One region of the Enterobacter sp. UNJFSC 003 genome, then DNA from elsewhere that is predicted to be linked to it. Evidence: predicted binding sites of a transcription regulator. Region 1 holds the regulator's gene; each other region holds the start of a gene.
What was found. Region 1 encodes LexA, which represses DNA repair genes until DNA is damaged. Its sites were predicted from a motif close to TNCTGTATGTACATACAGNA; they were not measured.
Positions count from the first base shown of each region.

Region 2: the regulator LexA is predicted to act here: its motif matches at 1,336-1,355, upstream of sbmC (DNA gyrase inhibitor SbmC).
Region 3: the regulator LexA is predicted to act here: its motif matches at 1,250-1,269, upstream of umuD (translesion error-prone DNA polymerase V autoproteolytic subunit).

Region 1 is NZ_JBAKHK010000013.1:35,105-38,385, reverse strand. It holds gene V5P19_RS20185 (CsbD family protein) at 1-151, opposite strand, end outside; partial or broken gene V5P19_RS20180 (hypothetical protein) at 200-274, opposite strand; gene dinF (MATE family efflux transporter DinF) at 271-1,608, opposite strand; gene lexA (transcriptional repressor LexA) at 1,672-2,280, opposite strand; gene V5P19_RS20165 (diacylglycerol kinase) at 2,389-2,757, opposite strand; gene plsB (glycerol-3-phosphate 1-O-acyltransferase PlsB) at 2,912-3,281, shown strand, end outside.
Region 2 is NZ_JBAKHK010000001.1:533,537-536,817, forward strand. It holds gene dacD (serine-type D-Ala-D-Ala carboxypeptidase DacD) at 80-1,252, shown strand; gene sbmC (DNA gyrase inhibitor SbmC) at 1,371-1,844, shown strand; gene V5P19_RS02395 (FUSC family protein) at 1,937-2,995, shown strand; gene V5P19_RS02400 (DUF496 family protein) at 3,143-3,281, shown strand, end outside.
Region 3 is NZ_JBAKHK010000002.1:182,405-185,685, forward strand. It holds gene umuC (translesion error-prone DNA polymerase V subunit UmuC) at 1-813, opposite strand, end outside; gene umuD (translesion error-prone DNA polymerase V autoproteolytic subunit) at 797-1,231, opposite strand; gene V5P19_RS06925 (EAL domain-containing protein) at 1,365-2,888, opposite strand; gene V5P19_RS06930 (aminopeptidase P family protein) at 2,987-3,281, opposite strand, start outside.

The sequences.
Region 1 (3,281 bases):
TCTCGTAACCGTAGCGTTCCTGAATTTTCCCGACGAGCTGATCGCGTTTACCTTCAATGACCGTCATATCGTCATCCGTCAGCTTACCCCACTGTTCTTTCGCTTTACCTTTGAATTGCTTCCAGTTGCCGCCGATTTCGTCTTTATTCATCATCGTGTCCTCATGTTAAGCGTCGTGTTGTAACGTCCGTCACGTTCATTTCTGCTGGACGTGATAATAATTGTAGATAAGGATGCGGCGATTGTTTTCATATTCGGAATCTTTAACCGTCACGATATATCGTGACCGGAGGGAAACCAGGTATTGTTGCGCCAGTGACGGTGCCAGATAAATGCCAGCGACAGGCCGCGCAAGGAGAGGAATACCGCCAGCGCCAGCCATAAACCGTGATTGCCGAGATACGGAAGCGTCAGCAGCGTCAACGCGAAACCGGCGGCGGCAACCGCCATACTGTTGCGCATCTCCGCCCCGCGCGTCGCGCCAATGAACATGCCATCCAGCAGATAACACCACACACCCACGACGGGTAAAATCACCTGCCAGATAAGATAATGGCTCGCCAGTTCACGAATCTCGGAAAGAGACGTAAGCAATCCAACGATCTGCCCGCCAAACAAGGCGTAAATCAACGCAAACGCCAATGCCACTAGCCCCGACTGACGGCAGGCAGCGCGCCATACCTCACGGAGCTGGCCGCTTTCGCGCGCGCCATACGCCTGCCCGGAATGGGCCTCGACGGCATAGGCAAAGCCATCCAGCGCGTAGGCGGTAAAGGTCAGCAGCGTCATCAGTACCGCATTCACCGCCACAATCTCTGGCCCAAGACGTGCGCCAAATACCGTCAGCGCCCCAAAGCAAAGCTGCAGTAAAAGCGAGCGCAGCATGATGTCGCGGTTAAGCGCCAACAGTTTGCGGATATTCCCGCGCCACGCGGATTTCAGCAGCGCAAGAGAGATACCGCGCATGGCCAATACCCGCCAGACCATCCATAACCCGATGATAAACGTGCCGTATTCCGCAATTACCGTTGCCAGCGCCGCGCCCCGCACGTTCATGTGCAGCCCCATCACCAGCCAGAGATCGAGCACAATGTTGAGGAGATTTCCCACGACCAGCAGAATGACGGGCGCGCGAGCATACTGCACGCCCAATAGCCAGCCCAGCAAAACCAGGTTCGCCAGCGATGCGGGTGCGCTAAGCCAGCGAATTTCCAGGAAGCGCCTTGCCTGCTCGAGCACGGCCTCGCTGCCACCCACAATATGGAGTGCCAAATCAATCAAGGGAGTGCGGAACAGAACGATTAAAGCCCCTGCGCCGAGCGCCAGGATTAGCGGCTGAACCAGCGCGCGCACCAGTCGAAGAGGATCTTTCGCACCATAGGCCTGTGCCGTAAGCCCCGTGGTGCTCATCCGTAAAAAGAGCAGGAGCATAAAGAGGAAGCTGGTTGCCGTTGCACCAATCGCGACGCCGCCCAGATAAACGGGGGAATCCAGATGACCAATTACCGCCGTGTCCACCAACCCCAATAGCGGTACGGTGATATTGGAAAAAATCATCGGCAGTGCGAGACGCCACAATGCCTTATCGGAAGTCGTCAGCAGTGACATGAAAGATACCGGGCGCGGAAAATGAAGCAGGCCGCGGAGGTTCCGCAGCCTGTCAGGAAGAGATTACAGCCATTCGCCGTTGCGGATGACGCCCACCGCCAGACCTTCGATAGAGAAGTTCTGCTCGCGCAAGTCCACAACAATGGGGGTGAACTCGTTGTTTTCCGGCAGAAGCTGGACAGTGTTGCCTTGTTTTTTCAAACGCTTAACGGTGACTTCATCATCTATGCGCGCCACCACAACCTGGCCGTTACGCACATCCTGCGTTTTGTGAACCGCAAGCAAATCACCATCAAGAATGCCGATGTCTTTCATAGACATACCGCTGACGCGCAGTAAGAAATCAGCGCTCGGTTTGAACATGCCTGGATCGACCTGATAGTGACCTTCAATGTGCTGTTGCGCCAGTAAAGGTTCACCAGCAGCGACACGGCCAATCAGAGGAATGCCCGTCTCTTCTTCAACCAGCAAACGAATACCACGTGACGCACCGGATACAATCTCAATCACGCCTTTTCGCGCCAGCGCTTTGAGGTGTTCTTCAGCAGCATTGGGTGAACGGAAGCCCAGACGCTGCGCGATTTCCGCCCGCGTGGGTGGCATCCCCGTCTGGCTGATGTGATCCCGGATGAGATCAAACACCTCTTGCTGCCTGGTCGTTAACGCTTTCATTCCGCCCCCTGGGTGTATATACAGTTATGCTGTGAGTATATACAGTCAAAGGCGATTTTGGAATCAAAAACTGCACAAAAAACCAGGGACTTAATTATTCCTCGAGGCTTATCGGAAATGTGACCAAAGCAACGTGACCCAGGTAATAACTGCCGTGATAATCGCCAACAACACGGCTGCGGAGCCCATGTCTTTTGCCCGACCCGAGAGTTCATGGAAGTCAGACCCAATTCGGTCCACGACGGCCTCAATAGCGCTATTGAGAATTTCCACTATCATCACCAGAAGTACAGAGCCGATAAGAAGTACGCGCGTAATCGCATCAACATCAAGGAAACAGGCGATGATAACCGCGACGATAGCGGCGACGCCTTCTTGTCGGAAAGCAGCTTCATTGACCCACGCGGCACGGAAACCTTTCCATGAATAACCAGCAGCTTTGATGATTCGGGTTAACCCAGTGGTATTATTGGCCATTAAAAGAACCTTTTATAGAAAATAGCGTCAGTAACTATAGTCGCGAAGCATTACGCAGCGGTCTGAAGTATGACGGGTAACAACAGAAATTTTGCGCGCTTTCTGTTATCCTTGCGCAGCAATTGCATTATTAACCAGAGGCTTTACATCGTTTATGTCCGGCTGGCCACGAATTTACTACAAATTACTTAATTTACCATTAAGCGTCCTGGTAAAAAGTAAGTCTATCCCAGCAGAACCCGCGCTGGAATTAGGGCTCGATACGTCGCGTCCTATTATGTACGTTTTGCCTTATAACTCGAAGGCAGACTTGCTGACGCTTCGCGCCCAATGTTTGGCGCATGATTTACCAGACCCGCTTGAACCGTTGGAAATCGACGGGACATTGCTGCCACGCTACGTGTTTATTCACGGCGGGCCGCGCGTGTTTACCTATTACACGCCAAAAGAAGAGTCGATTAAGCTCTTCCACGACTATCTCGACCTGCACCGCAGCAATCCGGATCTGGATGTGCAAATGGTGC
Region 2 (3,281 bases), on a different contig from region 1:
CACATTTTTTTGCAATTAAGGCAGGTAACGACATCAGAACTCCCGTAAAAAGGTCAACGATTTTTAATGACCTGAGGATATACCGTTGAAACGCCGTCTGTTTATTGCTGTTTCTTTACTCGCTTCGAGTATCTCATCTGCGCTGGCTGCCAATCCGCTGGATTTTTCTCCGCAGCCGCCGGCTATTCAGGCCGGATCCTGGGTGCTGATGGATTACACTACTGGTCAGATCTTAACGGCGGGCAACGAACATCAACAACGTAATCCGGCAAGCCTTACTAAGCTGATGACGGGCTACGTCGTCGACCGCGCCATCGATAGCCATCGTATTACGCCGGATGACATCGTGACCGTTGGCCGCGATGCCTGGGCAAAGGGGAATCCGGTTTTTGACGGCTCATCGCTGATGTTCCTGAAAGAGGGCGACCGCGTATCGGTACGCGACCTGAGCCGCGGCCTGATTGTTGACTCCGGCAACGACGCCTGCGTGGCGCTGGCGGATCACGTAGCCGGGGGGCAGCCGCAGTTCGTCAATATGATGAACGACTATGTGCAAAAGCTGAATCTGCGCGAAACCCACTTTGAAACCGTACACGGACTGGATGCGCCGGGGCAGCACAGTTCTGCCTACGATCTTGCCGTGCTCTCCCGAGCCATAATTCACGGTGAACCTGAGTTCTATCATATGTATAGCGAAAAAAGCCTCACCTGGAACGGGATCACCCAGCAAAACCGTAACGGCCTGCTGTGGGATAAAACCATGAACGTGGATGGCCTGAAAACGGGACACACCTCTGGCGCAGGTTTTAACCTGATTGCTTCCGCAGTGGATGGTCAGCGCCGTTTAATCGCGGTAGTGATGGGGGCGGACAGTCCGAAAGGGCGCGAGGATCAGGCGCGCAAACTGCTGCACTGGGGGCAACAGAATTTCGATACTGTGCAGATCCTGCATAACGGTAAGAAAGTGGGAACAGAGCGTATCTGGTACGGCGACAAAGAGCAGATCGCGCTCGGCACCGATCAGGATTTCTGGCTGGCCTTACCGAAGGCTGAAGTGCCTAACATAAAGGCGAAGTACGTGCTGGATAAAAAAGAGCTCGAAGCGCCCATTGCGGCCCATCAGCGCGTCGGGGAGATTCAATTGTACGACCGCGACAAGGTGGTAGCGCACTGGCCGCTGGTGACGCTAGAAAGCGTTGATAAGGGGGGCCTTTTCTCCCGTCTGGGTGATTACCTGCATCATCATATTTAATCTTTGCGAGCAGACTGGCGGGGTTGCGAGTCTGCTCACATAATAAACACGTGTCCTTTGTCGATAATAGTCATTCTGCTTTATAGTGTATATATATACAGTAATAAACGGAGGCAGCATGGACTACAGCATCAAGCAGCAACAGAAACGTAAGATCGCTGGCTTTCACCTGGTCGGGCCGTGGGAAAAAACGGTCAAGCAGGGGTTTGAACAGCTGGTTATGTGGGTCGATGGCCGTCACATTGAGCCGCTGGAGTGGGTGGCGGTGTACTACGACAACCCGGATGAAGTGCCGGCAGAAAAATTACGCTGTGATACGGCCGTTACGGTGCCGGACGATTTCATCGTCCCTGACAACAGCGAAGGGGTAATGATGACGGAAATCGCCGCGGGGGATTATGCCGTCGCAACCGCGCGCGTTGAAAATTATGACTTCGCCACCCCGTGGTATCAGTTCTTTAACTCCCTCCTCGAAGACAACAAATATCAGATCGCCCCAAAACCGTGCTTCGAGCGTTATCTCAATGATGGCAACGCGGACGGCTACTGGGACATTGAGATGTATGTTGCGGTTGAGCACAAAGCGGGTTAGTCCTGGAAAAAACAGGGTTTTTCAGCCGGGTGTGATCCTCCCGGCTGAAAACACAGTACAATTGTGATTTGCCGCGTAGCTGGAGAGCGGGTGTGCGTCCCGACAAATCATTAACCCCATTTGAAATTCGGTTATATAAACATTATCGCGTGGTACATGGGTGCCGCATCGCGCTAGCGTTCGTTTTGACGTTCGTGCTGGTTCGTCTATTTGATGTGCCGGAAGGGACGTGGCCACTGATCACGCTGGTGGTCATCATGGGGCCTATCTCATTTTGGGGTAATGTGGTCCCGCGCGCCTTTGAGCGCATTGGCGGCACCGTGTTGGGCTCCGCGCTGGGGCTCATTGCCCTGAAGCTGGAGCTGATTTCGTTCCCTGTCATGCTGCTGTGGTGTGCTGCGGCTATGTATCTGTGTGGGTGGCTGGCGTTAGGCAAACGGCCCTATCAGGCACTGCTGATCGGCATCACCCTCTCCGTGGTGGTCGGCGCACCTGCCGGTGACATGACCACGGCCTTGTGGCGAAGCGGTGACGTCATTCTCGGCTCGCTTCTGGCGATGCTCTTCACGGGCATCTGGCCGCAGCGCGCTTTCCTGCACTGGCGTATTCAGATGGCAAATTACGTCACCGCGTTTAACCGCGTTTACCAGGCCGGATTTTCACCTAATCTGGTTGAGCGTCCACGTCTGGAAAAGCATCTGCAGAAAATCCTCAATGACGTAGTCAAAATGCGCGGGCTGATCGCGCCTGCCAGTAAAGAGACGCATATCCAGAAATCGATTTTTGAAGCCATTCAGACGGTAAGCCGCAATCTGGTCTGCATGCTTGAACTGCAAATCAACGCGCACTGGGCGTCGCGTCCCAGCCACCTGCTAATGCTCAACGCCCACACGCTGAAAGAGACCCAGCAAATGACGCAGCAAACGCTGCTTACCATCGCCCACGCGCTGTATGAAGGGAACCCGCAGCCGATACTGGCCAACAGCGAGCGTCTGACGGAAATCGTTGCTGAGCTCAAACAGCTGATGAATGAGCAGCAGGGGGGGAATGTGGCGGAAACCCCGATTCATGGCTATGTATGGTTGAGCATGGAGCTGGCGCGACAGCTTGAGCTGCTGTCGCATCTTATTTGCCGCGCGCTGCGCAAATAAAAAGCGTATGTGACCCCTGCTGCTTCGATTCAGCAGCAATTAGGGTTATGATAGTTTTAAACGATATACTCATTGTCATTCGCAGCCGCTGTCTGTTAAAACGGTTGCTTTAACGAATCCGAATCTCACATTATCAGGGGTATAAAAATGGAAACTACCAAGCCTTCGTTCCAGGATGTTCTGGAGTTCGTCCGCCTGTTCCGCCGCAAAAACAAGCTGCAGCGCGAAATCCAGGACGTGGAGAAGAAGATCCGTGACAACCAAAAACGTGTTCTGCTGCTGGATA
Region 3 (3,281 bases), on a different contig from region 1:
TTCCGCGTAGGCACAAATGGCCTCATGCATCTCAGCGTATTGAGTAATACGGTGGCCAAAGGAACGGCTACAGATAATTTGCTGCTTCGTAGGGATAAACTCTTCCAGGCCAAGACACGGCTCGCCTCGAAGTTCACGCGCCGTGCGCTCCAGCACGACGTTAAAATGTTTTCGAATGACCCAGGGAGAGGTTTCTGCCAGCTCCAGCGCTGTGGTGATGCCCATCGCGTTAAGCTTTTTCGTAATGCGTCGCCCGACGCCCCACACCTCATCAACGGGCACTATCGCCAGCAGCTTGCGCTGCCGTTCGTGATGCGATAAATCGACCACACCGCCGGTACCGGGCCACTTTTTTGCGGCATAGTTAGCCAGCTTCGCCAGCGTTTTCGTCGGGGCAATCCCCACGCCAACCGTTAACCCCGTATTTTTTAATACCTGGGTACGCATCTGATGGCCGAAAGCCTCCAGCGATACGCAATTGCTGACGCCTGAAGCGTTCACGAATGCCTCATCAATGGAATAAATCTCTATTGCCGGGGCCAGATCGGTCAACGTCTGCATCACCCGACTGCTGAGATCGGCATAAAGCGCATAGTTCGAACTAAAAACGTAAACCCGCGACGGATATCCCTTTTCTTTGAATTTAAAATACGGCTCACCCATTTTTATTCCGAACTGCTTTGCCTCCGGGGAGAGCGAAATAATGCAGCCGTCGTTATTGGAAACCACCACGATGGGCTTGCCCTCCAGATCGGGGCGGAACACCTTCTCGCAGGAGGCATAAAAGCTGTTTACATCAACCAGCGCGAACATGTTTATGCGTTTTGAGCGTGTGAGTGACAACCCCGAAGATCTGCAGCTCCTCTTCGGACTGAAAGGTTATCGGCTGATAATGAGCATTATGCGGAAGCAATTTCAGAACCGGGCGAGTCTGTAGCTCTTTAACCGTAAACTCACCGGCGACCGACGCCACCACAATATCCCCATGCTCAGCGGTTAACGAGCGATCGACAACCAGCAGGTCTCCATCACTAATCCCGGCCCCAATCATTGAGTCTCCGCTCACCTTCACAAAATAGGTCGCGCTAGGGTGCCTGACTGCCAGCCGGTTGAGATCGAGACGATCTTCAACGTAATCCTGTGCAGGGCTTGGGAAACCACAAGCAACACGCTCCAAAAACAACGGTAATTCAATAGATTGCTGTAAATGATAAGAGAAGAGAGTATCCATAAATGCGTGCTCACTACATACTGTATATAAATACAGTATTACGAATTCCGGGCAAGAATCAAGGTGCTTTCCCGGAACGACAGCAAACGCATTGAAGTTTGAGAGGATTTATTCCAGCAACGTCTTCAGCAGGTTACTCAACGACGACCTTCACCTTTGGCTTCGACAGCAAAATATGAATCAGCTTCGTAAAGGGAACCGGTTTAAAGAAGTAGTACCCCTGCTGGAAAACAATGTTATTGCGGTTGAGATAGTCTAACTGTGCCTTCGTTTCCACCCCTTCAGCCACAATGCTGATGGAGAGCTTGCGCGCCAGATCCAGCACGCAGTCGAGGATCCGGGTCGACTCTTCATGCTCATTGACGCGGCTGACGAAGCTATGGTCAATCTTGATGTAGTCGATACGCAGATCGTGCAGATAAGAGAGCCCGGAATACCCGGTGCCAAAATCATCCAGCGCGATGGCAAAACCCTTATCGTGCAACGCATTAAGGGTCGTGATCAGATCCTTATCCATATCCAGCGGTTCCCGCTCCGTCACCTCGATAACCAGATTCAGATCCTGCCTGACAAAGCGGCGCTTGTAGTCCAGACACTCATCGATGAATCCCGGCATCGCAATATGTGACGCGCTGAAGTTGACCCCAACGTGGAACCCCTCCGGCAATTTCGAGGAAATGGCGTTCATCTGCGTGACCACCTGCGCCATCAGGCTTCGCGTCAGGGGCACAATCAACCCCGATTTTTCAGCAACCGGAATAAATGAGCCCGGCGAAATATACCCCGCTTTCGGGTGCTTCCATCTTGCCAGCACCTCTACCCCTCTCAGCGAGCCCTCCCTGCCGTTGACCACGGCCTGATAAAACGGAACGATTTCCCCCTTCGCAATCGCGCTGCGAAGCGACTCTTCAGGTGCCGTATTTTTATTCAGATACCTGTACATCACGTACGCGACGAGACAGGCAATCAGCAGAAGAAAAAGCAGAATGCCGCCGCCCTGAGCGATCAGCCGCTGGAGGCTGATAATCGCAGGGAAGGTATAGTCGATACTGTAAGGGAAATCCGCAGCCACGACCTTCCCGAGACGCGGCTGTTTATCACCTAACGTCATGACATCACCCGACGTGCCTATCGCAGCATCCCCCACCGTTAAGCGATAGGTGACGCCCTTTAACGGAACGCTCAGCGCATCCCGAATATGGCGATCGCTAATGGTCACGACAATACGACTATCGGCCACTTTCGTTTGATAGAGCAAAACCGGTAATCCATTCAGCGCGTTTTTAGCGGATACGAGCAACAATTGCGGTGCCGGCAGCGCCCGAGCGTTAATCAGCAGTATGCGGTTGCCCGACAGGGATGAACACCATACTTCCCCCTGCTTAATGATAAAGATGGTTCTGAGGTGGGGCTCCAGCGCCGCTTCGGTACCTAACTGATATTGCCCTTCAACGCCACACCCTTTCTGTGCAATAGCTGTCGCTATCCGGGTGGCGGAACGCGCTTCAACGAGAATAGCATTCGTTTTTTCTATGGCGTAGCGCGCCCCCGCAAGGCTGTCGGCGCGCGCAGAAAACCAGAGCTGTAGAGTCAGAATAAAAACGCCCATCATAAAAAGCGCCACGGCGGCAACGACGGGAACAAGGGTATTGCGCATAAACGCCTCTACCGTACTTAATTTTTATAAGTACAAAGAGCATGGTCGACGTCAGTAAAAATAACCATGCTCTGGTCTACAGATTTTCCGAAAAACGTTTAGCAGGTGAAGGCGTTATCTTTCGCAAGGAAGAAAGGCCGTAAATAAGCAACCGTATTGGACAGCGGAATGACATCATCACTCAGCTTAATCTTTAGCACCTCGGTGAGATAGCGTTTACGGGTCGTGATACGAGCCCAAAGTTCAGGAAACGCATGCGCAATTTCGGCCTGAAGCGCCCGATCCGCCAAAGCAATACTCTCTTCCGCACTGGCACCGGTATAGCCCTTCACGGAGGGAATAATGTCGATCTGCATGATCATGCCGCTTTTCAGCGTCTGCAAGGAGCGCTCA